Gemmatimonas phototrophica: one gene and its partner. The main gene of each other region encodes a partner of the protein of the gene in region 2 in a complex. Links are inferred from orthologs where the notes say so. Each region holds a gene or a part of one and is shown on either strand. Other genes may lie near its edges.

What was found.
Region 1: the proteins of carB (region 2) and carA are in contact, whole or in part, in a solved structure (PDB 1KEE), measured with the Escherichia coli proteins. The link is inferred for Gemmatimonas phototrophica from one-to-one orthologs.

The regions. Positions count from the first base shown.
Region 1 is NZ_CP011454.1:2,180,112-2,194,522, forward strand. What follows is about bases 874-3,826. They hold carA (glutamine-hydrolyzing carbamoyl-phosphate synthase small subunit), read right to left. Parts: upstream 2,930-3,826; coding sequence 1,817-2,929; downstream 874-1,816. Other genes in these bases: GEMMAAP_RS09165 (molybdenum cofactor biosynthesis protein MoaE), read right to left, coding at 874-982; GEMMAAP_RS09170 (MoaD/ThiS family protein), read right to left, coding at 987-1,229; GEMMAAP_RS09175 (HU family DNA-binding protein), read right to left, coding at 1,360-1,767; secG (preprotein translocase subunit SecG), read right to left, coding at 2,938-3,321; tpiA (triose-phosphate isomerase), read right to left, coding at 3,454-3,826. Also shown: GTP 3',8-cyclase MoaA, read right to left, coding at 1-512; more of GEMMAAP_RS09165, read right to left, coding at 512-873; more of tpiA, read right to left, coding at 3,827-4,209; GEMMAAP_RS09195 (phosphoglycerate kinase), read right to left, coding at 4,237-5,433; gap (type I glyceraldehyde-3-phosphate dehydrogenase), read right to left, coding at 5,596-6,606; GEMMAAP_RS19985 (ComF family protein), read right to left, coding at 6,612-7,277; GEMMAAP_RS09210 (shikimate dehydrogenase family protein), read right to left, coding at 7,515-8,381; GEMMAAP_RS09215 (low molecular weight protein arginine phosphatase), read right to left, coding at 8,390-8,845; GEMMAAP_RS09220 (L-threonylcarbamoyladenylate synthase), read right to left, coding at 8,845-9,528; ispD (2-C-methyl-D-erythritol 4-phosphate cytidylyltransferase), read right to left, coding at 9,532-10,347; DNA repair protein RadA, read right to left, coding at 10,366-11,763; dnaB (replicative DNA helicase), read right to left, coding at 11,763-13,292; GEMMAAP_RS09240 (uracil-DNA glycosylase), read right to left, coding at 13,299-14,411. UniProt on the Escherichia coli protein: Small subunit of the glutamine-dependent carbamoyl phosphate synthetase (CPSase).
Region 2 is NZ_CP011454.1:2,424,744-2,440,062, reverse strand. The notes cover bases 97-3,957. They hold carB (carbamoyl-phosphate synthase large subunit), read left to right. Parts: upstream 97-496; coding sequence 497-3,757; downstream 3,758-3,957. Other genes in these bases: GEMMAAP_RS10330 (DapH/DapD/GlmU-related protein), read left to right, coding at 3,778-3,957; GEMMAAP_RS10340 (GDP-mannose 4,6-dehydratase), read left to right, coding at 97-513. In the rest of the region: more of GEMMAAP_RS10340, read left to right, coding at 1-96; more of GEMMAAP_RS10330, read left to right, coding at 3,958-4,431; GEMMAAP_RS10325 (Gfo/Idh/MocA family protein), read left to right, coding at 4,428-5,489; GEMMAAP_RS10320 (DegT/DnrJ/EryC1/StrS family aminotransferase), read left to right, coding at 5,504-6,616; GEMMAAP_RS10315 (nucleotide sugar dehydrogenase), read left to right, coding at 6,629-7,984; GEMMAAP_RS10310 (outer membrane protein assembly factor BamD), read left to right, coding at 8,037-8,885; nadD (nicotinate (nicotinamide) nucleotide adenylyltransferase), read left to right, coding at 8,903-9,517; preprotein translocase subunit SecA, read left to right, coding at 9,580-12,906. UniProt on the Escherichia coli protein: Large subunit of the glutamine-dependent carbamoyl phosphate synthetase (CPSase).

The DNA of each region.
Region 1 (14,411 bases), 260 kb from region 2 along the record:
TCCGCCAATTCATCATCGTTGATGCCGCGCATGACCACCACATTGATCTTGATGGGCGCAATACCCGCGTCCTGCGCTGCTTTGGCGGCCATCACCAGATCGAACCCAAGATCACGGCGGGCGATCTGCACGACCCGCTCGGCACGAAGCGAATCGGCGCTGATATTCACCCGATCGAGGCCGGCATCCGCCAGAGCTGACGCCATCTGGGGCAACTTCACGCCATTGGTGGAGAGCGCGATATCCTCGATTCCGTCAATCGCCTTCAGCATGCGGATGAGCGAGACGAGATCGGGGCGGATGGTTGGTTCACCGCCGGTAATCCGCAACCGTTTCAGTCCCAATGGCGCGAGCTGCCGAACAATCTCCGCGATTTCCTCGTAACGCAGGATTTCCTGCTTGGGGAGCCACGGCAACCCCTCCACCGGCATGCAATACTGACACCGGAAGTTGCACCGGTCAGTCACGGAGATGCGCAGATACTCAATGCGGCGCCCGAATTGGTCGAGCATCAGCGCGGTACCTCGAGCGGCACTTGTCCGGCGCGAGTGGGATCAACCCATGCGCGCTCACCATCCACGTAGTGCTCACGCTTCCAGATGGGTACGCGCTGCTTGAGCGACTCAATAATCTCCCGGGCCCCGTCCATCGCCGGCCCGCGGTGGGCATGTGCGGCCACGATGGCTACGCTGACCTCGCCGATGCCGAGGGTGCCGATGCGATGCTCAATGGCAACCCGCAATCCCGGGGTCCTGTCGCATACCTCACGAGCGACCGCCGCCAGCTCCGATGCCGCCATGGCTTCATAGGCCTCGTAGTCCATGCCCTGCACCGGGCGGCCGTCATTGAGATCGCGTACGGTACCGAGAAAGACCGAGAGGGCCCCGACGCCCGCAGCCTGTGCCGTACCAATCAGATGGGACACGTCGATCGGGGCGGTGACAATGGCGGCGTGGAGTACGCCGGTAGATGCAGGTGCCACGGGATCAGCCACCGGCGACGGGAGGGATGAGGGCCACTTCGTCGGCCGGATGAATAACCGTTGCCATCTGGGCGAAGGCATGGTTGACGGCGACCAACGGCTTGGCGGGAAGCCGCTCCCCGCCGGGCAATTGCCGGAGGGCCGCCACAAGGTCGGCCACGGCACAGGGTGCAGTGACGGGGACCTCAATCTGGCGGGCACCTAAGGCATCGGCATACGACGCGAACAACAAGACGGAAACGCTCATGTCAAAACAAAGATAGCGCCAAAGCGGGAATCCGGTTCCACCAAGGTCCATTCCGTTGACCATACAAAACGCCCCCAGTACCTGATTCCAGGCAACTGGAGGCGCGTTTGCGGGTCACTGCCGTACCCGCTCAGCTGTCCGAGTCGCCGTAGTCGTCGTCGTCGTCAAGCAGGTGCGCCTCGATGCCGGCAACCATGGCGCGGAGCTCCTTGCTCGGCTTGAACACCGGGACCGGGCGCGCTGACACCTCGACAGGCGACCCGGTCCGGGGGTTTCGGGCCATACGCGTCTTTCGCTGACGGATCTTGAAGGTACCGAAGCCACGGACTTCAATGTTTTTCTGCTCCTGCAGCGCCTCTTTGATGGCGTCCAAGAACGCATCAACAACGCGCGCGCAGTCTTTTTTGGAGATGGTCGGTCCGGCGGTCCGGGCAATACGAGCCGTGACGTTCTCGACCAGATCGGCTTTGGTCATGTGGCGGGCGAAAAGTTTCGGAGCAGAAACGCTGTGGGCACCAAGCAACGGCTCGGTGCCCACGAAGCGAACGTATGGCCTTAGTGCTTATCAGTCAAGCGTTTGGGCCATCTCACCCACGACGATTTCTCAAGGCTACGAGAAACTGGTCGAACAGGGGGACCGCATCGTGTGGGCCAGGAGCCGCCTCAGGGTGATACTGCACCGCAAAGATCGGGAGCCGGGTATGCCGTAGCCCTTCCACCGTGCCATCGTTGAGATTGATGTGGGTCACGGCCAGCTCCGGGGCACCATCCACCCCGTCCGGAGATCCCACGACCGCAAAACCATGGTTCTGGGAGGTGATCAGCACCTGTCCCGTGGCGAGATCCTTCACCGGCTGATTTCCACCGCGATGCCCAAACGGCATTTTGGCCGTGTGGCCACCAAAGGTCAGCCCGAGGAGCTGGTGCCCGAGGCAAATGCCGAACATCGGTACGTTCTGCTCGGCAATCTGGCGAATGGCGGCAGGCGCATACATGACGGCCGCCGGATCTCCCGGTCCGTTGGACAGGAACACGCCATCAGGGTTCATGGCGAGCACGGCATCGGCCGACGTGTCCGATGGCACGACGGTGACGCGCACCCCATGGTCCTCGAAGAGCCGCAGAATGTTGCGCTTGATCCCAAAGTCGTAGGCAACGACATGGTACGGCGCGTCCGGCTTCCCCCAGCTGTATGGCTCGCGGGTGGACACCACAGTCGCCAGATCGAGCCCTTCCATGCTGGGGCAGCTCTCGAGCACCGCGAGCGCCTCACGTGTTGGCGTTTCGCCGACGCCGATCACCCCCTTCATCACCCCGACACTGCGGAGGTGCCGGGTGAGACGACGGGTGTCTACTTCGGTAAGCACCGGAACGCTTGCCTGTTCAAGCCACTCTCGCAGGCCACCCGTGGCCCGCCAGTTGGAATAGGTCGGCGAAAGCTCGCGTACGACCACACCGGCTACCTGAGGGCGGGCGGACTCGGGATCCTCAAGATTGATCCCGTAGTTGCCAATCTGGGGAGCGGTCAGCACCACGATCTGTCCGTTGTAGGACGGATCGGTGAAGACCTCCTGATACCCGGTCATGTTCGTGGTAAAGACCACTTCGGCTACGGTCGGCAGGGTTGGCCCCACCAGTCGACCGTGAAAAAGGGTTCCATCCTCGAGGAGGAGGAACCCCTTGGGCGGCAGCGTGTGCACCGGCCGCCTTACTTCTTGTCGGGCGCCGCCGGTGTGGCCGGGGCAGCCTGCTGGGTAAGAGGAGCGGCCGGCGCTGCGGTGCCGCTGCCGGTGCTTGGCGCCGACGGCGCGGTGGCCGGAGCGGCCAGCTTATCCAGCACCGACTTCGGTGCGACCGAGCGGCTGGACATGATCTGCAGAATGAACGCCAGACCAAGGAAGATTCCGCCGCACCACCAGGACGCCTTCGTGAGCAGATTGCCGGCCTGTCGCGAACCCATGATCGAGTCCGACGAGGAGCTCGCGCCGCCGAAGCTGGCCGCAAGACCGCCGCCCTTGCCCGACTGGAGAAGGACCGCCGCCGCAAGAACGATGGCGTCGAGAATGAGCAGTGTCAGCAGAAACGTGTACATGTCGCGGAGACGGAGTGCCGTGAGGAATAAGGCCGGGGTACAACCCTAGCCTCTGAAAATCACCTGCTGCCCGCCCCAAGACAAGTGCTTGGCAGGCAGCAGGTTGGGTCAGATGGGACAGATCGCCCGGACTCAGGCCCGGACGATGCTCGCCCAACTGTCGGCGTCGAGGGAGGCTCCGCCCACCAACAGCCCGTCCACGTCGGGGGCCGCCAGAAGCTGCGAGGCGTTCCCGCGGTTTACGGATCCCCCGTAGAGAATGGGAATGCCGGCGGCCGCCTTTTCTCCTACGCGGGAAACCAGCGCCCGGCGGAGTACCCCGTGAATCTCGCTGGCGTCGTCTGGCGTGGCCGTGCGCCCCGTCCCAATCGCCCAGACCGGCTCATATGCCAGCATGATCGCGCCCACCTGCACGTCATCCAGCTCTGCAAGCCCTGCGCTCAATTGGCGTTCGACGACTTCAGCCGTCCGCCCCGCTTCTCGCTCTTCAAGTGTTTCCCCGACGCACAGCATGGGAGTGAGCCGCCCCTGGGCAATAAGTGCCATCTTCCGGGTCGTCATGGCATCGGTCTCCCCGAACACATGTCGGCGCTCAGAGTGTCCAACCAGCACCACACGCGCCCCAACATCCCGCGCCATCAGCACGGAGTTTTCACCCGTGAACGCGCCCTGCACTTCCGTGTGGACATTCTGCACACCTACCCAAACCTCCGGACGGTCACGCAGCGCATCCATGACCGTCGTCAACGTGATGGCGGAGGGAAAAAACACCAGCGTCCGTTCGTTCAGCTTTGGTACCTGCGCCAGGAAACGCTGAAAGAAGGCCTTCGCGTCCGTTGGCGTGTGATTGAGTTTCCAGTTGGCCGCGATAACGGGCTTGAGATGCATGTCGGGATCCGAGTGAATGAGCGGTGATCAGCGCGCGTCGAGCGCGCTGACCCCAGGCAAATCTTTGCCTTCCAGAAATTCCAGCGATGCGCCGCCTCCGGTGGACACGTGCGACATCTGTGATTCGAGCCCCGCCTCGGCCACTGCGGCGGCACTGTCGCCGCCGCCAATGATCGTGGTGGCGCCTTTTCCGGTGGCGATGGCCATCGCCTCAGCGACGCCGCGCGTGCCGGCATCAAATGGCGGCTTTTCGAAGACGCCCATGGGACCGTTCCAAAGCACGGTTCGCGCGCTCTCGACCAACTCGCGATACAACGCCGTGCTCTCCGGGCCGATGTCAAACATGGCCTGTCCGGCCGGGATGGCATCACGCCCGACGGCCGATGCCTGCGCACCGGCATCCATGGCCGGCGCGATCGTGGCATCGACAGGAAGGACCAGCTTATCCCCGGCACGTGAGAGCAGATCCTTCGCCATGTCGAGGCGATCAGGCTCCACCAGAGAGTTCCCCGTTTCGAAGCCCATCGCCTTGAAAAACGTGCAGGCCATGGCGCCGCCGATCAGCAGCTTGTCCACCTTCGGCAACAACGCTTCCACCACATCGATCTTCCCCGAAATCTTGGAACCGCCCAGGATGGCCACAAAGGGGCGCTCGGGATGGGCCAGCGCTCCGCCGAGGTACGCCAGCTCCTTCTCCATGAGCAGACCGGCGACGGCCGGACGACAGAACTTCGCCACCCCTGCCGTGCTGGCATGGGCGCGATGGGCCGCGCCAAACGCATCGTTCACATAAAAGTCGCCCAGCTGCGCCAACTGGTAGGACAACGCTTCGTCGTTCTTCTCTTCGCCAGAAAGAAAGCGCGTGTTCTCCAGCAGCAGCACGTCGCCGGGCGCCAGATTCTGCGTTGCCTCCACCGCCCGCTCGCCGACGGTGACGTCGAGAAAGTGCACAGGGCACGACAGCAATTGCTTGAGCCGCGCCGCGACGGGCGCGAGCGAGTACTTCGCCTCTGGCGCGCCCTTGGGGCGACCGAAATGGGCAAGGAGGACGACTGAGGCGCCTCCATCACGCAACGCGTTGATCGTCGGCAGCGCCGCCGTGACCCGGGTGTCATCGGCCACCGCTCCCTGCTCATCGAGGGGAACGTTGAAGTCGACGCGTACCAGGGCGCGTTTGCCCTGGATCTCGGCCGCGGTCAGGTCGCGAATGGTCTTGGTATTCATCGGGAGCAGTTCGGGATGGCGCGCGACCAAGATGGCCATCGCGCGCTGAGAGCAGAACCTGCACAAAGGTCGCAGCGAGAACTACCAGCTCTCGTCTGCGACCTGGGCGTACTGCTGGCGCCGCCCCAACCGGTTTCGGTCGGGGCCAACACCGGGGATAACTCAGAGACGCGAGCCAACGAAGCGGAGCAGATCGACGCAACGCGACGAGTAGCCCCATTCGTTGTCGTACCAGCCGGAGATCTTCACCATGGTGCCGTTGATCACGATGGTGCTGCCCGAGTCGAGGGTGCAGGACATCGGGTTGCCGATGTAGTCCACCGAGACCAGCGGTTCGTCGCTGTATCCCAGCACGCCTTCGAGCGTGCTCTCGGAGGCCGCCTTGAACACTGCGTTGACTTCGTCGCGGGTCACCGGGCGCTCGACAATGCAGGTCAGGTCGGTGAGCGACACGTCAGGCGTGGGCACGCGGACGGCGATACCGTCAATCTTTCCCTTGACCTCGGGAATGACCAACGAGGTCGCTTTGGCAGCTCCCGTCGTGGTGGGAATCATGGACACGGCCGCCGCGCGGGCGCGTCGCAGATCCTTGTGCGGCAGATCGAGAATGCTCTGATCGTTGGTGTAGCTGTGAATCGTGACCATCGAGCCATGCACGAAGCCGAAGTTGTCCCGGATGACCTTGACCATCGGGACGAGGCAGTTGGTCGTGCAGGACGCATTCGAGATGATATGGTGCGACGCGTTGTCGTACTTGTCGCTGTTCACCCCCATCACGATGGTGATGTCCTCATCGGTGGCCGGGGCCGAGATGATGACCTTCTTGGCGCCGCCTTCGATGTGCTTCCGCGCGTCGGACGCCTTGGTGAAGCGGCCCGTGCTCTCCAGCACGATATCCACGCCCAGATCCTTCCACGGCAACTTCGCGGGATCGCGCTCCGCGAGGATCTGGATACGATCACCGTCCACGGTAATGGCATCCGTTTCGTGGCCAACTTCGCCGTCGAACTTGCCATGCACCGAGTCATACTTGAACAGGTGCGCCAGCGTCGCGGTGTCCGTGAGATCGTTGATGGCTACGAAGTCGATGTCGGCCACGCCTTGCTGTTTCGCGGCACGAAGGACCTGGCGGCCGATACGGCCGAAGCCGTTGATGCCAACACGTATACCCATTCGAGTCAGTTCCGGGTGAAGTCTGAGTCAGGAGCGGTACGGTCGCCGGGATCTGGCGCCCGACCGAAGGTCACACAACTGATGATGCGAGCGCCGCCACGCATGAGCGCCTGGACAGCGGCGTTCACCGTCGCGGCGGTGGTAATGACATCGTCCACCAGCACCACGTGCTGGCCACGAAGTCGTTCCTGAAACTGCACTGGCACGACAAACGCCTGTGCAACGTTGCTTGCGCGCTCCGAAGGTGTCAACCGGACCTGCGATGACGTATCGCGCACACGCACCAGCACGTCGGACCAGACGGGCACGCGCCAGAACGGCGCCAACCTGCCGCCCAGCAGAGCCGCCTGATTATAGCCACGCTCGCGTTCGCGCGCGGCGGACAGCGGGATGGGAATTATGGCCGCCCGCTCCTCCCGGACATCCTGCGGCCAATCGAGACGGGCCATCCGACGTGCCATGGGGACGGCCGCACGTGTCCACCCCTGGTACTTGAGCGCGTGCACCAGATCGCCGCCGGTACCGCTATCCATGCGTGCCACCGACCGGACGGCCCGGAGCGCCGGGTCCAGCCGGGGACACCACCGACAGGGTGGAAGGGTCGTGCCAGCCCCAAGCGGCTTGGCGGCACCTGAGGGGCGCTCGCCAGGCAACGGAAGGGTCAGCGACAAGCGAGGATGCCCGCATCGGTCACAGAGCGGGTAGGAAAACGGCACCAATCTGGCCATGCAGGGAGCACAAACGATGCCATCGACATCCGGTCGATGGGGAGAACGACACAACACACACGCGCCCGGCAACAGGAAATCGAGCGCGCCATGGGCCAGTGCACGAGCCACGGGCAAGAGGCGGGACATCCGATGACCGTTCACCAGATCAGCGCTGGCGTCTACCGACTGCCGTTCCACTCACGCGCGCGGTTCGTGTGCCGGGGGCATCGCGTGGCCAAGCGATTGCCACATGGCCCCCCGCGGGGCTGGAGTATTGAACCAGCACTCGAACGCACTGGCGCCCTGCTCCACCAACATCCGCAAGCCGTCCTCTGCGCGCAGGCCACGAGCACGCGCCGCCTGTACCAGCGCGGTTCCCTCCCGGCGATACACCAGATCGAACAGAGCGCTCTGCGCTGAGAGCACGGCGACATCGAGCGGCAGCGGATCATTGACGCGCATCCCCAAAGGGGTCGCATTGATGACCAGCTGCACCGAAGACCAGTGCACCGCGTCAGAGGACGGTTGTGACACCGCCGGCACGCCGGTACGGGAACTCAGGACGTCGGCGTTGTGCACCGAACGCGCGACGACGTGTATGCGACCGTGAACGGCATCAGGTAATTCGCTGATCGCGACCAGCACGGCCGCCGCCGCGCCCCCGGCGCCCAACACCACCACGTCTCCGTGAATCCCTTCAGCGCACAGTGCCCGGATCGTTGCCTTGATCCCATCCACGTCGGTGTTGTGTCCCACAAGGGCTTGCTGCTCCCACCAAAACGTATTGACCGCCCCCGTTCGCTCCGCGCTCGCCGTACGCTGCGCGGCAGCCTCGTAGACCACTCGCTTGTGCGGCATCGTGACGTTGCCACCGGTGTTGCTCTGGAGGCACGCCTCAAGCACAAGGGGAATATCGACCGCGGTCACCTCGCGCGCGGTGTACAGCAGGTCGCGTCCCACCGCGCGCAGTGCCGCGTTCTGAAACAGCGGCGACAATGACTGCGCCACTGGCTGTCCAAGAAGGACCAGGCCGTCCGGCGGTCTCGTGGCCCGAGGTAGACGCATCGTGGTGCTCAGCCCGGGCGCTGGCCAGCCAGCTTCTCGAGAACGGAAGCGATTTCCTGTTCGAGCTCCCGATACGTGTCTCGATACACATCAAGGTCACCGCCAAACGGATCACTGACGGCACGCCCCTCGCCACCGGTAAAGGCAGTGAGCAGGAACGCTCGTCCGGCCCCGCCCATGGCTTCCGCCCGCTCCAGATGGTGCGGGCCCATGGCCAGGATGACGTCGGCGCTCGCGACAATGTCCGGAGACAGCGGTCGCGCCCGATGTCCGGTGATATCCGTGCCATGCTCGAGCGATACCAGCAACGCGCCGTCAGAGGCCGATGAATCCGGCCACGCACTCGTCCCCGCACTGCTGACCGTGATCCCGGCCAGATGGCGGTCGGCGATCATGCGTCGTGCAATCGTTTCGGCGAGTGGGCTCCGGCAGGTATTCCCGGTGCAGACAAACAGCAAATGCATCAGGTATCTCCGAGTAGGTCCGGGACAACCGCGCGCAGTTGCGACGCGGACAGGACACCAGGGCGAATGACCCGGGCGCGTCGTCCTGTACAGTCCACGACTGTGGACGGTTTGGACGGGTCAAGGCGGCCACCGTCCAGCACGTGCAGGAGCCCGCGCCGGATTTCGTCAGGCCATTGGTCAACAATCTCCGATGCTACCATCGCTGGTGGTATCCCGGGACGGTTCGCACTGGTGCTGGTAATAGGTTCACCGTATGCCTGTAGCAGTCGTTGCAGCCCCGGGTGAGGGGTAAAGCGCACAGCGACTCCGCCTTCAGGACCGCGAAGCCGAGCCGGAACCCGCCCCTCGCCGCCCCGCAACACCAGTGTCAGCGGACCGGGCCAGAAGCGGGCCGCGAGATCGGCGCCATACGTGGGCAGATGCAGATCAAGCCGTGCAATCTGCTGCGGGTTGCCAATCAGCAGCAAAAACGGCTTGCCTGGCGGCCGGCCCTTCATGCGCACCAAGGCTTCCACTGATTCGTGATCCACCGCCGTACCAAAACCGTACACCGTCTCCGTGGGATAGGCGAGCACACGCCGCACACTCAGGTGGTGGATGGTCTCTCGAAGCGCCGCTTCAATTTCCACTGGCGACCAGAACGGCACCGTCATCTGCCCCGACTGCCCCTGATGCGGCACGTGCTACTCCACCAGGAGGCTGAGGGCATCGGCGCGCGCAAAGTCCGCCTCCTCGGTGATCTTCATGCCGCGCTCACTCCCACGGACCACGACCACCGGAAAGCCCAGTCGTTCGCACAGCGCCGCATCATCAGTGGCCCCGATGCTATCGCGACGGGCCGCCACGTGCGCCTCTTCGAGCATGACGCGCGGGAAGGCCTGCGGCGTTTGCGCGCGCCACAAATGGGTCCGGTCAACCGTGCGTACGATGCGCCCGTGCTCATCGACTTCCTTGAGCGTGTCAACGACCGGTAATGCCGCCACCGCGCCGTGGCCCTTGCGCGCCTCCGCTATCACCCGATCGATCGTGGCATCCGTGACCAATGGCCGCGCGGCATCGTGCACGACGGCAACCGTGACCTCCTCCGGCAGATCCTCGAGCCCGTTGACGACGCTCTCGTGGCGTTCCCGCCCACCCACGGACACGAGTAATCGATCCACGTCACACTGAAAGAGCCAGGGTGGCGGATCGGCGGCGTATGCCTTGGGTAACACCACGACCACAACGGCCACGTCAGTGCGCGCCATGAACGCCTGCACACTGTGCAACAACGCCGGTTTGCCGGAGACCCACCGGAACTGCTTCAGTTCGGTGCTACCCGTACGGGAGCCAGAGCCCCCCGCCACGATCACGACGCCCACATCGCGGACGACCGTAGGGTCGGTGCGCCCGCTTTCCCCCCGCGAGGCAATGACCGGCGGCGGGATGATACGACGAGGTGATGATAAGGGGGGCACGCCGTGCGTGTCGGCCTCCCCGTCAGATACGTGGTCACTCATGGGCCACTCCAGAAAGGTTCACGCGGCATCCTTGCCGACCGTGCGTTGCAACACCTCGGTCAGCGTACGCACCCCGATCAACCGCATGTCGCCGGGCGCCCGGCGTGGCAACGCCCGATCCGACAGGTACGCCGTGGTCATGCCGAGCTTGGCGGCTTCGGCCAGGCGGCGTTCCACCTGCGACACCGGTCGCACCTCGCCGCCGAGACCGAGCTCCCCCAGAAAGATGGCCTGTGCCGGCAATGGGCGATCCACCACACTCGAGGCAAGCGCCGCGACAATGGCGAGATCAACACTGGGCTCCTGCACACGCATGCCACCAACGATGTTGCAGAAGACATCGAGTTGCGCGCACGAGAACCCGCCGCGCTTGTCGAGCACGGCGAGCAACAGGGCGAGACGCCGCGAATCGATGCCGTTGGCCACGCGTTGCGGCGTACCAAAGCCGGCTTTCGCGGCCAACGCCTGCACTTCCACCAACACGGGACGGGTGCCTTCCATGAGCGCACAGACGGCGCTGCCACTGGCAACATCCCGTCTGTCGCCAAGGAAGAGCGCCGACGGGTTCTCCACCGGGATCAGTCCGGCGCCCACCATGCGAAACACCCCTATCTCATCGACACTGCCGAAGCGATTCTTCGTCGCGCGCAACACCCGGTGGTCGAGGGTCCCATCGCCTTCGAAATACAACACCGTGTCCACGATGTGCTCGAGCGTTTTGGGACCGGCAATGCCGCCGCCTTTGGTCACATGCCCGATGACGAACACCGTGGTGCTCGTATCCTTGGCAAAGCGCATGAGACGGGCGGCACACTCCCGCACCTGCCCCACATTGCCCGGTGCGCCCTCGAGCAGTTCCGTGTGCACGGTTTGGATCGAATCGATGATCAGGCAGTTCACCTTGCGCCCGTTGCCGACCGGCTGCGCCGCGGTCGCCAAGATGGTTTCGAGCGACGTTTCCGTAAGCAGCGAGACGGCACTCGCATCTTCGGCCAGTCGATCTGCCCGCAGTCGCACCTGCAACGCGCTCTCTTCGCCGGATACATACAACGTGGGCTGTCCCGCTGCTTCCAATCGCGCGGCGACTTGCAGCAGCAGGGTGCTCTTGCCTATACCAGGCTCGCCGCCGACCAGCACCATGCTTCCGGGAACAATGCCGCCGCCCAGCACGAAGTCGAATTCGTCGAGCCCCGTGCGCCACCGTGGCGTGTCAGAGGATGTGACCGTCCCCAACGCCACCGTTGCGCCGGCCACACCACCAGCCGCACGCGCCGCCGTGCGCTTGCTCGTGGGTGCGGCCGCCACAACTTCTTCGGCCAGCGTATTCCACGCGCCACAGCTGTCGCATTTCCCTGCCCACTTGGGATACTGCGCACCACACTCCGTGCACGCGTACACGGTCTTCGCTTTGGCCATCAGAACGGGGTACCGCTGAAGTCGTCGTTCCCCCCACCCTTCACGAGCCTGGGCCCGCCAAAGCCGCCGCCACCGCCACCGTACTCGGGCGGCGCTTCGCGCGCCGAGAAGTTGTCGAAGCGCGTGTATTGCTTGTGGTAGAACAGACGCGCACTGCCAATGGGGCCGTTACGCTGCTTGCCGATGATGATCTCGGCGCGTCCTTCGATGGACGGATCTTTGAGTCGGCCATTCTCATCGCGTTCGGCGTACACTTCCTGTCGGAAGATGAACATGATGACGTCGGCGTCCTGCTCAATGGCGCCCGACTCACGAAGATCCGAGAGCTGCGGCCGACCTTTGTCATCGCCGGTACGCTGTTCCGGGGCACGCGAGAGCTGCGACAGCGCCACGACGGGCACGCTGAGTTCCTTGGCCAACGCCTTGAGACCGCGCGAAATCTGCGAGACTTCCTGCTGACGATTCTCCACACCGGCCGGCCCGCTCATGAGCTGCAGGTAGTCCACGATGATGAGCCCAAGGTCGTGTTCCGCCTTGAGGCGTCGCGCTTTGGCGCGCATATCGAGCAGCGTGATACCCGGCGTGTCGTCGATGAAAATGGGTGCATGGCTCAGGATACCAGCGGCCTGCGCCAGACGTGGCATCGATTCGTCGAGCGCCCTACCACCTTTACGCAGCGCCTGGGCGTCAATGAGCGCTTCCGCCGCCAGCATACGTTGGACGAGCGATTCCTTGCTCATTTCGAGCGAGAAGAAAGCAACGGGCACCTTGGCGGTAATCGCGGCGTGCTGCGCGATATTGAGCGTGAAGGCCGTCTTGCCCATGGAGGGGCGCGCCGCCACGATGACCAGATCGGCCGGCTGCAACCCTGACGTCATGTGATCGAGTTCGGTGAAGCCAGTCGGCACCCCGGTGATCGCCTGATCACGCTGGGCCAGCAGCTCCAGCTTCTCCATGGCAGGCCACAGCAGCTCCTTGATGCGCGAGAAGCCTCCCTTCTCCTTGCTTTGGCCCAGCGCGAAGATGCGGGACTCTGCACTGTCGAGCAGATCGCCGGCGGTGATCCGCCCCTCGAAGGCTTCCTGCACGACTTCAGTGCTGACTTCAATCAGTCGGCGCAGCAGCGCCTTTTCCTTCACGATCTTTGCATGGTACTCCACGTTTGCCACCGTGGGCACCGCATCCAACAGGAATGCGAGGTACTCGCGTCCGCCGGCGTGCTCCAGCTCCCCGCGCCGTTCGAGTTCATCGGCGAGCGTGAGCCAGTCCACGACGCTGCCGCGTTCCGTGATGGCCAACATGGCCCGGAACAGGCGACGGTGTCCCTCGCGATAGAACATGGAGTCATCCACGTGCTCGCCGGCGCGCAGAATGGCATCGGCGTCGAGCAGCATGGCGCCCAGGACGGCCTGCTCGGCTTCTTCCGACCAGGGCGGGCGACGCTCCTTGTACGGATCCCGCGCGGTGGTGGGGGCGGTCGGCAGCGGTGAGCCGCCAGCGCCCGGAGAGGTCACAGCAAGACTGGTCATGTCACGTTACTCCGCACCACTGCTGGTGGCGCGCGCAGCATCAAGAATACGACGGGCGAGTTTCACATCTTCCCACGTGGGGCGCTTCCAGGATTCATTCCGCAACAACGCCGCCGGATGATACGTCACGATGAGCGGGACCCCCTGGAAGCGGTGTACCTTGCCGCGCAGCGCACCGATGCCCGTGGTGGTCTGCAACAGCGTCTGTGCCGCGAATCGGCCCAGCGCGAGGATGACCTTCGGTCGCACCAGCTCGATCTGTCGCAGCAAATACGGCTGACAGGCCTGCACTTCGTCGGGCAAGGGGTCGCGATTCCCCGGTGGACGATGCTTCAGCACGTTGCAGATGTACACGTCGTCGCGTGACAGCTGAATGGCGCTGAGGATTTTCGTGAGCAGCTGCCCGGCTTCGCCGACAAACGGCCGTCCCTGCTCATCCTCGTTGGCGCCCGGTGCCTCTCCTACACAGAGGAACTCCGCCTGCGGGTTGCCTTCGCCCGGCACCGCGTGCCTGGCCCCTTTATGCAGACCGCACGCGGTACAGGCGGCGACGTGCTGCACAACGTCCTGCAGCGTTGGCAACGACGCGACGTGCGGCGAGAACTCTGCCACATGCAAGCGCCCAGCTTCCAGCCCGGCCGGAATACCCAGGGCATCAAGCCAGGGGGGGAGCGTCACCTGCACACTGGCAGCGGGGATCCTCGGTGCGTCCGCGGCTTCCGCCGCGGCAACCGGTGGCTTGCGCGACCCGTCGGTGTTTGCCGTCGGTACCGGTGGTACCGCCGGGGTAGCGCCAGGTCGGAGCGCCCCGGCGTTACGTAGCGTAGCGCGCCAGTCCGTGCTGACCTGGTCATCGAAGCGCCGCTCCGGAACGGGAGGCGCCGGCGCCATTGGCGGTACCGCTTTTGGCGCGGCCTCAGTATGGGATGGCGGCGGTTCGTCGAAACCGTCGGGCGGCGCGCCGGTCTCCCGCCCGCGTGACGTGGTCCCGGTGGATGCCCGGGAACGCGTGCTTCCGCCCTGGCGCATTCCGACGAGCTTCAGCACGTCCTCCACGGGTAACCCATCCAGCACGAACTCGGATTCACCGAGTTCGCGTCGCTGTTCGAGATACCGGCG
Region 2 (15,319 bases):
GTCTACGCCGCCACCAAGGCCGCGCAGGAGGTCCTCGCGCTGCAGGCGTGGCGTGCCTCAGGGCTGCGCGTGATTGTGGCGCGCAGCTTCAATCACAGCGGCGCAGGGCAGCCACCCCGCTTTCTCCTCCCTGCGCTGGTGCAGCGGGCGCGGGCATTGGCGACCGCCCCCGCCGGTACGCCCATGCCGGTGGGCAATCGTTCGCCCGTTCGCGATTTCCTGCATGTCAGTGACGTCGTGGCTGGGTATATTTCCCTCTGTCAGCGGGGTATGCCCGGCGAGGCGTACAACGTGGCCAGTGGCACCGGATGGTCGGTGCAGCAGATTCTCGAGAAGGTGCTGGCCCGCACAGGATCGCGCGCCGTGCCTACCGAGGATCCAACGCTGGTGCGACCAGTAGACGTCCCCGTCTTGATCGGGGATCCGCGAAAGCTGCAGCACGCCACCGCGTGGCGAGCGCAGCGATCACTCGACGACATCATCGAAGACCTTATCCATGCCGCGACGTTCTGACCTGCACCGGATTCTCGTGATCGGCTCCGGGCCGATCGTGATCGGGCAGGCTGCCGAGTTTGATTATTCCGGGACGCAGGCCACCAAGGCCCTGCGCGAGGAAGGCTATGAAGTCATCCTGGTGAACTCCAATCCGGCGACCATCATGACCGATCCGGAGTTCGCCGATCGGACTTATGTGGAGCCGGTCACTGCGGAGTTCGTCGAAAAGGTGATCGCCAAGGAACGTCCTGACGCGGTCCTGCCGACCATGGGTGGGCAAACCGCGCTTAACGTGGCGCTCGCGCTCTACGACAGCGGTGTGCTCGACAAGTACGGCTGTCAGCTCATCGGCGCCAACGCTCGCGCCATCCGCGTGGCGGAAGATCGGAAGTTGTTTGCCGAGGCGATGGAGAAGATCGGCCTGAAGTGCCCCACGGGGACCACGGTCACGTCCATCGATGAAGCCATGGCCGCGGTGGAGCATACGGGCTTTCCCGCCATCATCCGCCCGTCCTTCACGCTCGGCGGCACCGGTGGCGGCATTGCGTATAATCGTGAGGAATTCGATACCATGGTGCGCCGTGGGCTCGATCTTTCTCCGGTGCACTCCGTGCTCATCGAACGGTCGCTGCTCGGTTGGAAGGAGTTCGAACTCGAGGTCATGCGCGATTGCGCGGACAACGTCGTGATCGTCTGCTCCATTGAGAATCTCGATCCGATGGGTGTCCACACGGGCGACTCCATCACGGTCGCGCCGGCCATGACGCTGACCGATCGCGAGTATCAGGTGATGCGCGATGCCGCGGTCGCAATCATTCGCGAGATCGGCGTGGACGCCGGCGGGTGCAACGTGCAGTTCGCCGTGAATCCGAGGGATGGCGAACTCATTGTCATCGAGATGAATCCGCGCGTCTCACGGTCGTCGGCCCTGGCCTCCAAGGCCACCGGCTTCCCCATCGCGCGTATCGGCGCCAAGCTGGCGGTTGGGTATACGCTCGACGAAGTCCCCAACGACATTACGAAGACCACACCGGCCAGCTTCGAACCGGTGCTCGACTACGTCATCGTGAAGTGCCCACGGTTTGCCTTCGAGAAGTTCGTCTCCAGCGATCCGGGGCTCACCACGCAGATGAAGTCTGTGGGCGAGTCCATGGCCATTGGACGCACGTTCAAAGAGGCGTTCCAGAAGGCTTTGCGTGCGCTCGAGACCGGGCGGAGTGGGTGGACGGTTGGCGAGCGTCTCGTTGATGACCGCCTTACGGAAGGCTCAAAGGAAGAACTGCGCGGAGCACTCCGGCGGCCAACCCCCGAGCGCATCTTCCAGCTCAAGCGCGCCATGCTGCTTGGCATGAGCACGGCCGAACTGTATGAAATTTCGGGCGTGGATCCGTGGTTCCTCGCGCAGATGCAGGAACTCATCGACGCCGAATCGTGGTATCAGGCGCAGCCGGAGGTCGATGCCGAGGCCATGCGCCGCATGAAGCGTATGGGCTTCTCCGACCGGCAACTCGCCACGCTACGTGGCCAGACCGAAACCGAAGCGCGAACGCAGCGGTGGGCCTTGGGCGTGCGCCCGGCGTACAAGATGATCGATACCTGCGCCGGCGAGTTCCCGTCGAGCACGCCGTATCTCTACGGCAACTACGATGAGGAAAGCGAAGCGGAGACCGCCGGCAAGAAGAAGGTGGTCATCCTCGGCTCCGGCCCCAATCGTATCGGACAAGGTGTCGAGTTCGACTACTGCTGTGTGCGCGCCGTCTTGGCGCTGCGCGCGCAGGGCTATGAGACCATCATGGTCAACTCGAACCCTGAAACCGTCTCCACCGATTTTGACATCTCCGACAAGTTGTACTTCGAGCCGCTCACGCTCGAAGACGTACTGGAGATTGTGCAGCGCGAGAATCCGGAGGGGGTCATCGTGCAGTTGGGCGGTCAGACGCCGCTCAAGCTTACGCGGCCACTGGAAGCGGCTGGTGTGCGCATCCTGGGGACGTCGCCAGATGCCATCGATGCGGCCGAGGATCGTCGCCGCTTTGAAGTCATCGCGCGTGAGTTGGGTATTGAACAGCCGGCGAACGGGACGGCGACCAGCGTCGATGAGGCCGTTGCCATCGCCAAGAACATCGGTTTCCCGGTACTGGTGCGCCCCTCGTACGTGTTGGGTGGTCGCGCCATGGAAATCGTGCATGATGAAACCTCGTTACGCGACTACTTCGAGCGTGCCGCACGCGTGTCGGAAGATCGACCCGTGCTCGTGGATCGATTCCTCGAAGACGCGTTCGAAGCCGACGTGGACGCCCTGTCTGACGGGACCAACGTCGTGATCGGTGCCGTCATGGAGCACATCGAAAGTGCCGGTATTCACTCCGGCGACTCGGCGTGCATTCTCCCGCCGTATCTCATCCCGCCCGCGGCTGTCGATCAGATGAAGGCGCATACGGTGGCCTTCGCCCGCAAGTTGGGCGTGGTGGGCCTGATCAATGTGCAGTACGCGTACAAGGACGGTACCGTCTACGTCATTGAGGTCAATCCGCGCGCCTCACGTACGGCACCGTTTGTATCCAAGGCCATCGGTGTTTCCTTGCCGTCCGTCGCGGCGCGGCTGATGCTGGGGGAGACCCTCGCGGAGATTGGATTTACGGAAGAGATCATTCCGCCATATACGAGTGTGAAGGAAGCCGTCTTCCCCTTCAACAAGTTCCGCGAGTTTGATCCGGTGCTCAGCCCCGAGATGCGGTCAACCGGTGAAGTCATGGGGATCGACGAGGACTTCGGGATGGCCTTTCTCAAGTCGCAGATCGCGGCGGACAATGCGCTGCCACACGATGGCGCGGTGTTCTTCACGGTCAACGATGGCGACAAGCCGACCGCGGCCAAATTGGCGGCCCGCTTCCATGAGTTCGGCTTCAGTGTGTTTGCCACCAGTGGCACTGCGGCCTTTTTCCGGGAGCACGGCGTGCCGGTCACGTCCGTCCTGAAGGTGCACGAGGGACGGCCGCACGGCGTGGACATGATTCTCAACGGCGAAATTCAGTTGCTCGTGAATACGCCATTGGGGAAGCACGCCCAGGTTGATGATGAACGGCTGCGTCAGGCGGCCATCTCCAATCGCGTGCCGTATACCACCACACTGACGGCGGCCAGTGCGGCCGTCGAGGCCATTGCGGCGCGCCGCACTCGGGAGCCCGGCGTTCGTTCGCTACAGGAGTGGCATGAACTTCTCCGGATTTCGCAGGCCGCCAAGGCGGCCGTGGTCGCGTGAGCGCGGCAGCTATTCCGGGGATGATTGCCCAGGCGGGCGAAGGACACGTTGGGCCAGGGGTTACGCTTGGTGCGGGTGCCCTGGTCCACGAATCCGCGTACGTGGACGATGGAGCCGTCATTGGTGACGGCTCCCGGATCTGGCATTTCTGCCATGTGAACGGTGGGGCCCGCATTGGCGCACGCTGTTCTCTTGGCCAGAACGTGGTGGTCATGAATGGCGTGACCGTTGGCGACAATGCCAAGATCCAAAACAATGTGTCGTTGTACGAAGGGGTGGAGTTGGAAGACGATGTGTTCTGCGGCCCGTCCATGGTCTTTACCAACGTCTACAATCCACGCAGTGCGGTTTCCCGAAAGAACGAATACCGGCGTACGCTCGTGAAGCGCGGGGCCAGCATCGGCGCCAACGCCACCATCGTCTGCGGCAGCACGGTGGGGCGGTACGCGTTCATCGCCGCGGGGGCCGTCGTCAATCGTGATGTGCCCGATTACGCGCTGGTCGCAGGTGTCCCCGCGAAACGTATTGGCTGGATGTCTGAAGCCGGCTTTCGCCTCGAAGTGGTGGCGCCTGCTGCGGATTCCACTTCGTCTGAACAATTGCGCTGCACCGGGTCCGGCGCGCTCTATGAGCGCCGTGGCGACGTGGTGACGCGTGTCGAGGAGAACGCGTGACAGGACAGCACATTCCGGAAGGGCGGCCCATTCGAGTGGCGCTGGTGGGCTGTGGCCGCATCAGCAAGAATCACTTTGATGCGATCGCGCGTATCCCCGAGCTGCAATTGGTCTCGGTGTGCGATATCGTGGCCGAGCGGGCGGAGCAGGCGGGCAGCGCGGCCGGTGTGCCATGGTTTACCAGCTACGAGAAGATGCTCGCCGATGTGCCGAGCGATGCGGTTGTGGTGGCCACGCCCAGTGGGCTGCATCCGCAGCATGGCATCACGGCGGCGAAGGCGGGACGTCATGTCATCAGCGAGAAGCCCATGGCCATTTCGCTGGCCGCCGCCGATGCGCTGGTGCAGGCGTGCGATGACCATCACGTGCATCTTTTCGTCGTCAAGCAGAACCGTCTCAATCCGCCCATCGTGCTGCTCAAGCGCGCGATTGATAACGGGCGGTTCGGGCGCATCTACATGGCCAACTGCACGGTGCGCTGGACGCGGCCGCAGGAGTATTACGATCAGGCGCCGTGGCGTGGCACCTGGGAGTTTGACGGGGGCGCGTTCATGAATCAGGCCTCCCATTACGTCGACCTCGTGCAGTGGCTCGTGGGCCCCGTGGAGAGCGTCATGGCCAAAACCGCAACGCTGGCCCGTCGCATTGAGGCCGAGGACTCCGGCGTGGCGGTACTCAAGTTCCGGTCGGGCGCCATCGGGACCATTGAAGTCACGATGCTCACCTTCCCCAAGAATCTTGAAGGCTCGATCACGATTCTTGGAGAGAAAGGCACCGTGAAGATCGGGGGCACGGCGGTCAACAAGGTGGAACACTGGCAGTTCGCCGACTACGACGACGATGACAAGTTGGTCGAACAGTCGAACACGAACCCGCCCAGTGTGTATGGATTCGGACACGAAGGCTACTATCGAAACGTGGTGGCGGTGCTGCGCGGTCGCGCCACGCCGGATACGGACGGTCGAGCCGGTCGCAAATCGCTCGAGCTCATTCTCGGCATCTACGAGTCAGCGAAGACAGGGCGCGATGTGCCCCTGCCGCTGCGCGTGAACATCTGATTGGCAGGGTTCCCATGGCCGTACCACTTCTCGATCTCAAAGCCCAGCACGCGACCATCCGCGACGACGTCGTCGCCGCACTCATGGCGGTCGTCGATCAGCAGGCCTTCATCCTGGGCGATCCGGTTGGGCAGCTGGAGTGCAGCGTGGCCGGACTGTCCCAGGTCAAGTTCGCCATCGGCTGCGCCAACGGTACGGACGCCATCCTGCTGGCCTTGCGGGCATTGGGGGTCGGTCAGGGCGATGAGGTGATCACCACACCGTTCACCTTTTTCGCTACCGGAGGCGCCATTCATAACGCGGGCGCCCGTCCGGTGTTCGTGGATATCGATCCGCGCACCTACAACATCGAGCCCGCCAATGTCACGCCGGCCATCACGGCCCGGACGAAGGCGGTCATTGCGGTCGATTTGTTCGGGCAAATGGCGGCCATTGAGCAGGTGAAGGCCGCCGCCAAGGGGCTCCCCGTTATCGAGGACGCGGCCCAGTCCATCGGGGCCAGCCGAATGGTTGATGGGCGGAAGGTCATGGCCGGGGAGGCCGCCGCCATTGGCACCTTCAGCTTCTTCCCCTCGAAGAATCTGGGCGGGTATGGCGACGGCGGCATGATGGTCACGCAGGATGAGGGGCTCTTTGAGGCGCTCATGAAGCTGCGGACCCATGGAAGCCGTCGCACGTACTACCACGAAATCGTTGGATACAACAGCCGCCTTGATGCCCTGCAGGCCGCCGTACTGCGCGCCAAGCTGCCCCATCTGGAGTCGTGGAGTGCCGCCCGTCGCCGTAATGCGTCCTATTACGACGCGGCCTTCGCGGATGTCCCCGAAGTGGGAACGCCATTCGTCGATCCGGCCAACACCTCGATCTACAACCAGTACACCATTCGTGTGGGTCAGCGGGACGCGCTACAGGCTCACCTTAAAGAACAGGGAATTGGGTCCAACGTGTACTATCCCTTACCGCTGCATCTGCAGCCGTGCTTTGCCTATCTCGGCTATAACGAGGGGCAGTGTCCGGAAGCCGAGCGCGCGGCGCGGGAAGTCCTGTCGCTCCCGGTGTTCCCCGAACTCACCACCGCACAGCTGGACGAGGTCATCGCTGCTGTGCGAGGCTTCTTCGGCCGTTAAGAGTCCACTGAAATGACTGACACAGTATCCATGAAGGACCAGCTGCTCACCCGGATCTCGGATCGCTCCGCCGTCATCGGGGTGATCGGCCTCGGCTACGTGGGCCTCCCGCTGGCCATGGAATTCGTGCAGGCGGGCTTTACGGTCATTGGCTACGACGTGAGTCAGCGGGTGGTGGACCTGCTCATGGCCGGGCAGTCGCACATTCAGGATATTGCCGGCGACACGGTGCAGGCGGCGGTGGCGCAGGGGCGGTTTGTGGCCACGACGCAGGAAGATCGGCTGCGGGAGTGCGAGGCCATCTCCATTGCGGTGCCCACGCCGCTCTCCAAGACGCGGGACCCGGACATGGCCTTTGTGCTGAGCGCGGCGGACGCGATCGCGCGGCAGGCCCATCCGGGGCTGTGCGTGGTGCTGGAGAGCACCACGTACCCGGGCACCACGCGGGAACTGCTGCAGCCCCGCCTGGAAGCCCAGGGGCTCACGGTGGGGCGCGACATCTTCGTGGCGTTCAGCCCCGAGCGGGTCGACCCGGGCAACCCGGTCTACCACACCAAGAACACTCCCAAGGTGGTGGGCGGCATTACGCCGGCCTGTGTGGAGGTGGCCACGGCGCTATACCAGAGCTGCATCGACACCGTGGTGCCGGTCAGCTCGCCGGAAGCGGCGGAGCTGGTGAAGCTGCTGGAAAACACCTTCCGGGCCGTGAATATCGGGCTGGTGAACGAAATCGCGATTGTGTGTGACAAACTGGGGGTGAACGTCTGGGAAGTCATCGACGCCGCTGCCACCAAGCCCTTCGGGTTCATGAAGTTCACCCCGGGCCCCGGCATTGGCGGGCACTGCATTCCGCTCGACCCCCACTATCTCGCCTGGAAGATGCGCACGCTGAACTACAAGACGCGCTTCATCGACCTCGCCAGCGAGATCAATTCGCACATGCCGGAGTGGGTGGTCCAGAAGGTGGCAGATGCGCTCAACGAGGTGCGGAAGGCCGTACGCGGGAGCCGTCTCCTGGTCCTTGGCGTGGCCTACAAGCGCGATATTGATGATGTGCGGGAAAGCCCGGCCCTCGACGTGATTCGGCTGCTGGAAGAGCGTGGAGCCCACGTAGAGTTCCACGATCCGTTCGTGCACGAGTTCCGCGAGGACGGGCATGTCCGGAAGGGGGTGGAGCTCAGCGATGAGATGTTGCGCTGGGCTGACGCGGTCGTGGTCATCACCGATCACAAGGCGGTGGACTACCAGCGGGTCGTGGATCACGCTACCCTCGTAGTGGATACGCGGAACGTCACGGCCGGACTGGCCGCGGGACGGGCGCGTATCATTCCGTTGGCCTCCGGGCCGGCGTCGCGCGCTGTTTCCTGATCGTTCCTGCCGTCGCGAACCTGCGCCGCATTCCCCGGGTACCTACTGCCGCATGAGTCATCTTCCGAACCGCGTTGAATTCCGCTTGCTGGTGCTGCTCGCTGTCGCGACAGCACTGGCAGGGTGTGGGCGCGGGTTCCAGCCACGCGACTTCGCGACCCCCGAGGCGCTCTTCCAAGCCTCGCTGCTCGAGTTTCAGCAGAAGAAGTGGGATAACGCGCAACTCGGATTTGAGCGGCTCACCAGTGATCTGTCGTCCCGTGATCCGCTTTTGGCGCCGGCCTTCTTCTATCTCGCCCTCACGCACGAGCGCAAGCAGGAATACCTGCTGGCCGCCCAGGCGTTTGAGCGGGTGACCGATGGCTTCCCCGACGACACGCTGGCGCCCACGGCTATGCTGGGCACCGGTCGCGCCTACCAGTCGCTCTGGCGGCGGCCGTCACTCGACCCGGAACAGGGGCAGAAGGCGGCCTCCATTCTTCGGGCGCTCTTGTCGTCGTATCCCGATGCCAAGGAAACCGAAGACGCCAAGCGGCGCATCACCCAGCTTGAGGAGTGGTTCGCGCAAAAGGACTACCTCACGGCCGTGCACTATATCAAAGTGCGGCCGGTGGTCGATGGCGCGATCATTTACCTGAAGGACATTGTCACGACGTACCCCACGACCAAGGCCGCACGCCTGTCGTGGCTCCGCCTCCATGAGCTGTACACCAAGATCCGCTGGAAGGAAGATGCCGCGGAAACGTGCTCAGCCATGTGGAAGGCGTATCCTGGAGATGCGGACGTCAAGGTGGCCTGTGGAGTGGCCGCCACTGATACGGCGACCGCTACCAGGGTGCCGCCTGAGGCCGTGACGTCGCCGGTGGCGTATGCCAGACCGGCGCCTCGCGTGTCCCGATAATCCACCACCCCGCGTCCGTGCGCATCGGCCTGTTTGGCGGCAGCTTTGACCCGCCGCATGTGGGCCATCTACTCATCGCACAGGATGCCATTGATGCGCTGCAGCTGGATCTCCTCCTGGTGATCCCGGCCGCGCAGCAACCGCTCAAAGGGGCCGGGCAGACGGACGCCGCGCATCGGCTGGCCATGGTCCGCGCCTGCTTTGAGGGAGTTCCCAAGGTGGTGGTGGACCCCGTGGAAATCACGCGGGGCGGGTTATCTTACATGGTTGACACCGTGGAGAATGTGCGAGAGCGTTGGCCGCTCGCCGAACTTCACCTCTTGGTTGGGAGCGACGTGGTTCCCACGTTCTCCCGCTGGAAGGAACCGGAACGGTTGCTTGGTCTGGTACGACTGGTCGTACTCTATCGGGACACTGCCGGGGCCGTCCCGCCTCACCCGGAGATTCACGGCGGTGTGCGCGCGCAAGGGCTCGCCACGCGCCGGGTGGATGTGTCGTCAACCGAAATCAGGGCACGGGTACGGGACCATCGCTCCATTCGGGGCTTTGTGTCGGAGTCCGTGGCGTCGTATATCGCATCCACCGGGTTGTATCTCGAGAATTCCCGGATGCCGGAGCGCGCGGAGACCTGAACGCCGGAAGGCGTCCGGGCGCCGCGAGACGGTGTCCTCGTCTTTCTGGTAAAGAGGTCCGCATGCTGAAGGGTTTGATCAGTAAGGTGTTTGGAACGCGACACGAGCGCGAGCGGAAGCGTGTCCAGCCAATCCTCGATGAGATTCACCAGATCGAAGCGCGATTGGCCACGTTGTCGGACGCCGAGATCCAGGGGCAGACCGCGAAGTTCCGTGGTATCCTGGCCGAACGGACCGGGCCCATTGACGCCCGCATCCAGGAGCTCAAGGCGGCCAAGCACGACACCGCCGATGCCGCCGAGCGGGAGCGCATCGATGGCGAATTGCAGGGGGCGGACGGGCGCGGCGGCGTGGAAGCCGAACTTCGCACCGCCATCGCCGAAACGCTGGACGAACTGCTTCCCGAAGCGTTTGCCACGGTGCGCGAAGCCTGCCGCCGACTCAAGGGATCGCCGGTGTCGGTCATCGGTCACGAGATCACCTGGGATATGGTCCCGTACGATGTGCAGCTCATCGGGGGCATTCAGTTGCACCTGGGCCGCATCGCCGAAATGGCCACGGGTGAAGGCAAGACGCTGGTGGCCACGCTGCCGCTGTACCTCAATGCCCTCCCTGGTCGGGGTTCGCACCTGGTCACGGTCAACAACTACCTGGCCCGCCGCGACTCGCAGTGGATGGGGCACCTCTACACCTGGCTGGGGCTGACCGTTGGCTGTCTCGACGACACCGAGCCCGGGTCGTGGGAACGGCGTGCGGTCTATGCCGCCGACATCACATACGGGACCAACAACGAATTCGGGTTTGATTACCTGCGCGACAACATGGTCGTGTCATTGGAGCAGCGGGTGCAGCGTCCGCACATTTTCGCGCTCGTGGACGAGGTGGACTCGGTCCTGATTGACGAAGCCCGGACGCCGCTCATCATCTCGGGACCGGTGGGCAACGAGAGTGATGGACAGTATGCGGAGTTCAACACCTCGGTCGAGCGCCTGGTACGCAAGCAGAACGAACTGGTGAATCAGCTCGTGGCCGATGGCGAGCGGGCTCTTGAAGCCAAGGACACCGATACTGCGGCGCTCGAGTTCTACAAGGCGCAGATGGGTGGCCCGAAGAACAAGCGGCTCATGAAGGTGCTCCAGGAGCCGGGCGTGAAGCAGCTGGTGCAGCGCGTTGAGCTCGATGTCATTGCCGACAAGAAGCTCCCCGTGAGCAAGCGGTCCTTCAAGGACATGGAGGACAACCTCCTGTTCGTGCTCGACGAGAAGGGACACACGGTGCACCTCACGGAGAAGGGGCTGGATTGGCTCTCGCCCGATCACCCGGACACCTTCGTGCTCCCCGATATCGCGCTGTTGATCGGGCAGATCGATCGCGACATGGACCTCTCTGCCGCGGAGCGTCTCGAGCGCCGCAACACCGTGGAGCGGGAGTACGCCACCAAGAGCGAGCGACTGAACATCATTCATCAGCTGCTGCGGGCGCATGCCTTGTACGAGAAAGACGTCAACTACGTCGTGCAGGACGGGCAGGTGTTGATCGTGGATGAATTCACCGGCCGCACCATGCCGGGACGTCGCTGGAGCGAGGGGTTGCACCAGGCGGTGGAAGCCAAGGAACGGGTGCAGGTGAAGGGGGAAACGCAGACCCTCGCCACCATCACCATCCAGAACTACTTCCGCATGTACGAGAAGCTGGCCGGCATGACCGGTACCGCGGAAACGGAAGAGGCGGAGTTCCACACCATTTACGGGCTGGAAGTGTCGGTGATCCCGACCAACCGTCCCATTCAGCGCGATGACCGGCAGGATCTGGTCTTCAAGACACGGCGCGAAAAGTACAACGCCATCGTCGAGGAAACTCGGCGCTTGCATGAGCTGGGGTTCCCGGTACTGGTCGGAACCGCCAGCGTGGAGGCGTCGGAAACGCTGTCACGACTCATGACACGCGCTGGCATGAAGCACGCCGTGCTGAACGCCAAGTATCACCAGCGCGAAGCGGAGATTGTCTCGGAGGCGGGACGCCCAGGCGCCATCATGATCGCCACCAACATGGCGGGCCGTGGAACGGACATCAAACTGTCCGAAGGGGTCCGGGAGGCGAAGGCGTCCCGCATCACCGATCCTGATGGCAAGGAGATCGATATCACCGAAATCGGTGGCCTGCACATTGTGGGTTCCGAACGGCATGAATCGCGGCGCATCGACCGGCAGTTGCGCGGACGCTCCGGACGTCAGGGCGATCCGGGAGCCTCGCAGTTCTTCCTGTCACTCGAAGATGATTTGATGCGGCTCTTCGGGTCGGAGCGCATTGCCAAACTGATGGATCGCATGGGAGCGCAGGACGGTGAGGTGTTGACGCACCCGCTCATTACGCGGTCCATCGAGCAGGCACAGAAGCGCGTGGAGTTGCAGAACTTTCAGTCGCGCAAGCGGCTGCTGGAGTATGACGACGTCATGAACCAGCAGCGTGAGGTTATCTACTCGCTGCGTGCGTTTGCGCTGGAGGGTGGAGAGGAGCTCAAGGGCGAAGCCATCAAGATGCTTGAGCGCGGCGTACAGCGGCGTGTGGAGCAGGCGCTGGCCACGTTCGACAAGCAGGAGGATTGGGACTTCGAGTACGTGCAGCAGGATCTGCTGATGCATTACATGCTGCAGGTCCCGGCGTTCGCGGAGCATCCGCCGGCAACGCTCGAGGAAGCGCAGGCGCTGGCGGTGGAGGCCGTGCATGCGGCATTCGCGCTCAAGGTGGAGAGTCTCAATCAGGTGACGGACGAATCCGGCAACGGCTTCGCGGATCGTCTGTTGTCGCTGGTGACGCTCAATGTGATCGACGAGAAGTGGAAGGATCACCTCTACGATCTCGATCAGTTGCGCGCCTCCATTCACTATCGGTCCTGGGGCCAGAAAGATCCGCTCGTCGAATACAAGCAGGATGCGTACACGATGTTCGTGGACCTCATGCACGATGTGGCGAACTCGTTCACCGAGCGGTTCCTCAAGGCGCAGCTGGTGTTTGAGCCGTCGCCCACGGAGGCGTTCGAGCCGCCGCCAATGCCGGCGGAGTTCATGCGGGAGGAGGTGGGGCGCCCCACGAAGCGGTTCAACGCGTTGGGGATCCTCGAGGATATCCCGCTCGACGAGCTCATGGCGGTGGAGCAGGGGGAGGCGGACGAGGACGACATTATTGACGCCGACCAGGGCGAGCACGACGCGCCGGTTCGGACGGTGGCGCACAGCGTCCCCCAGGTGGTTGGTGCGGGCCCCGTGCGCTCGCTGGGGGAGGCGGCGGGCGCCGGGTTGCCGGCGGGATGGGAACAGACGCCGCGCAACAATGCCTGTCCGTGCGGGTCCGGGAAGAAGTTCAAGAAGTGTCACGGGGCGCACTTGTAGGATGTGCACTCGTTCCGGGGGCAGGTGACCGGAGACACGGGAGGAAACGGCGGGCCGCTTCGCAGAGGAGCGGCCCGCCGTGTTTGGTACGGGGGGCGTTGGGATTGAGACAATCGCGGGGAAAGTTGTGACCCCCTGTTGACATCGCCATCCCAATGTGCTTTAATCCCCGACCCGCCTACAGCGTCGCGGTTGTTGTGCACTCGCTCAGCGAGTCCGGCACCGGCAAGACGGTTGTGGCAGGGGGTCTGATGAGTGGTACTGATTCAGGCCGTCGCTCGCTGGGTTTCGCGAGTGCGAGTGCGCTCCCCGCGCGCCGATCCTTCGATCTTCAAAAAAGATCAAAATAGTGATCGCGAGAGGGGTTGACGCCAAGCAAACACAAGGTTATTAATTGGATCTGCCGCCGAAACGGTGGCACGCCAAAAAGATGTAAGTCAAACGGAAAAAACAAACAGCCCCCGGGGGGGATCCGAAGATCTCCCCACGGGGGCTGCTCAAGGGTGCCGGCGACGGCCTACTCTCCCGCGAGCTCTCGCCCGGAGTACCATCGGCGCTATCAGGCTTAACGACCGTGTTCGGGATGGGAACGGGTGTGGCCCTGACGCTCTAGTCGCCAGCGAATCGTGCACGCAAGTGTTGCGCGGATTCGACAAACGGGGTGGTGTGATCGTAGGGGATCGGTCGCCTTTCGGGCGAGGCCGATCCATGACAAGCGTGTGCTCTGCGGAATTCCTGTGCCCCACTTGGGAAACCCCAAGGGGGTAAGTCAAGCCACACGGGCGATTAGGACAGCTGCGCTCGGAACGTCTCGCGACGCTTCCACGTGCTGCCTATCGACGGAGTCGTCTCCTCCGGCCCTTCAGGGAGCTCAAGGCTCCAGGGAGAATTCATCTTGGGGGGCGCTTCCCACTTAGATGCGTTCAGCGGTTATCGCCACCGATCATCGCTACCCGGCGGTGCCACTGGCGTGACAGCCGGGACACGAGCGGATCGTCCGACTCGGTCCTCTCGTACTAAAGTCCGCTCCCCTCAATTCTCCAACGCCCACGACGGATACAGACCGAACTGTCTCACGACGTTCTGAACCCAGCTCATGTGCCACTTTAACCGGCGAACAGCCGGACCCTTGGGACCTTCTCCAGCCCCAGGATGTGACAAGCCGACATCGAGGTGCCAAACCGCGCCGTCGATATGAACTCTCGGGCGCGATAAGCCTGTTATCCCCAGCGTACCTTTTATCCGTTGCGCGATAGCCGATCCACACCGGGCTACCGGATCACTACGGCCGACTTTCGTCTCGGCTCGACCCGTCGGTCTCGCCGTCAGGCTGGCTTCTGCCGTTACACTCTATAAGCGCGATTACCGACCGCGCTGAGCCAACCTTCGCGCGCCTCCGTTACTCTTTCGGAGGCGACCGCCCCAGTCAAACTGCCCACCTGCCACGGTCCCGGATCGGGTTTGCCGACCGCGGTGAGGCGTTCACACAGCACAGGGTGGTATTTCACTGATGCCTCCCCGAAAGCTAGCGCCTCCGGCTCAACGGCTCCCACCTATGCTACACAGTCCTATGCAAACGCCAATGACAAGCTACAGTAAAGGTGCATGGGGTCTTTTTGTCCTGTCGCGGGGACTCGGAATCCTCACCGAGACTGCTATTTCGCCGAGCGCGTGGTCGAGACAGTGCCCAAGTCGTTACGCCATTCGTGCAGGTCGGAACTTACCCGACAAGGAATTTCGCTACCTTAGGACCGTTATAGTTACGGCCGCCGTTTACCGGGGCTTCGGCTCAAAGCTTCGGGCTTGCGCCCTAACCTCTCCCCTTAACCTTCCGGCACCGGGCAGGCGTCAGTGCGTATACGGCGCCTTACGCGGCTTGGCACGCACCTGTGTTTTTGCTAAACAGTCGCTTGGGCCGATTCTCTGCGGCCTGCTCGAGCGACCAGCGCGAAGCTGGCTACCAAAGCAGGCATCCCTTCTTCCGAAGTTACGGGATCATTATGCCGAGTTCCTTGACCACGTTTCACTCGTTCACCTGAGGCTACTCGCCTTGCCCACCTGTGTCGGTTTGCGGTACGGACATCTCATACCCTCCCCAGTCCGCTTTTCTTGCCTGCTGACTCCACACGACTTGGCTCGGAGTTGCCCCCTTGCCTCGTACTCAGGTCTCGGCTTGCGCCTACGCCCTTGAACGACCATCCACAAAGTCGCTCGCGCTTCGTTCCAGGGTCCCGGACTGCTTCAACGGATATAAGATGGGGCCGGAATCTTGACCGGCTATCCATCGACTACGCCTCTGGGGCCTCGCCTTAGGGTCCGCCTCACCCTGCGCTGATTGCCATGGCGCAGGAATCCTTGGGCTTACGGTGTGCGGGGTTCTCACCCGCATTTGCGCGTACTTAATCCGGCATCC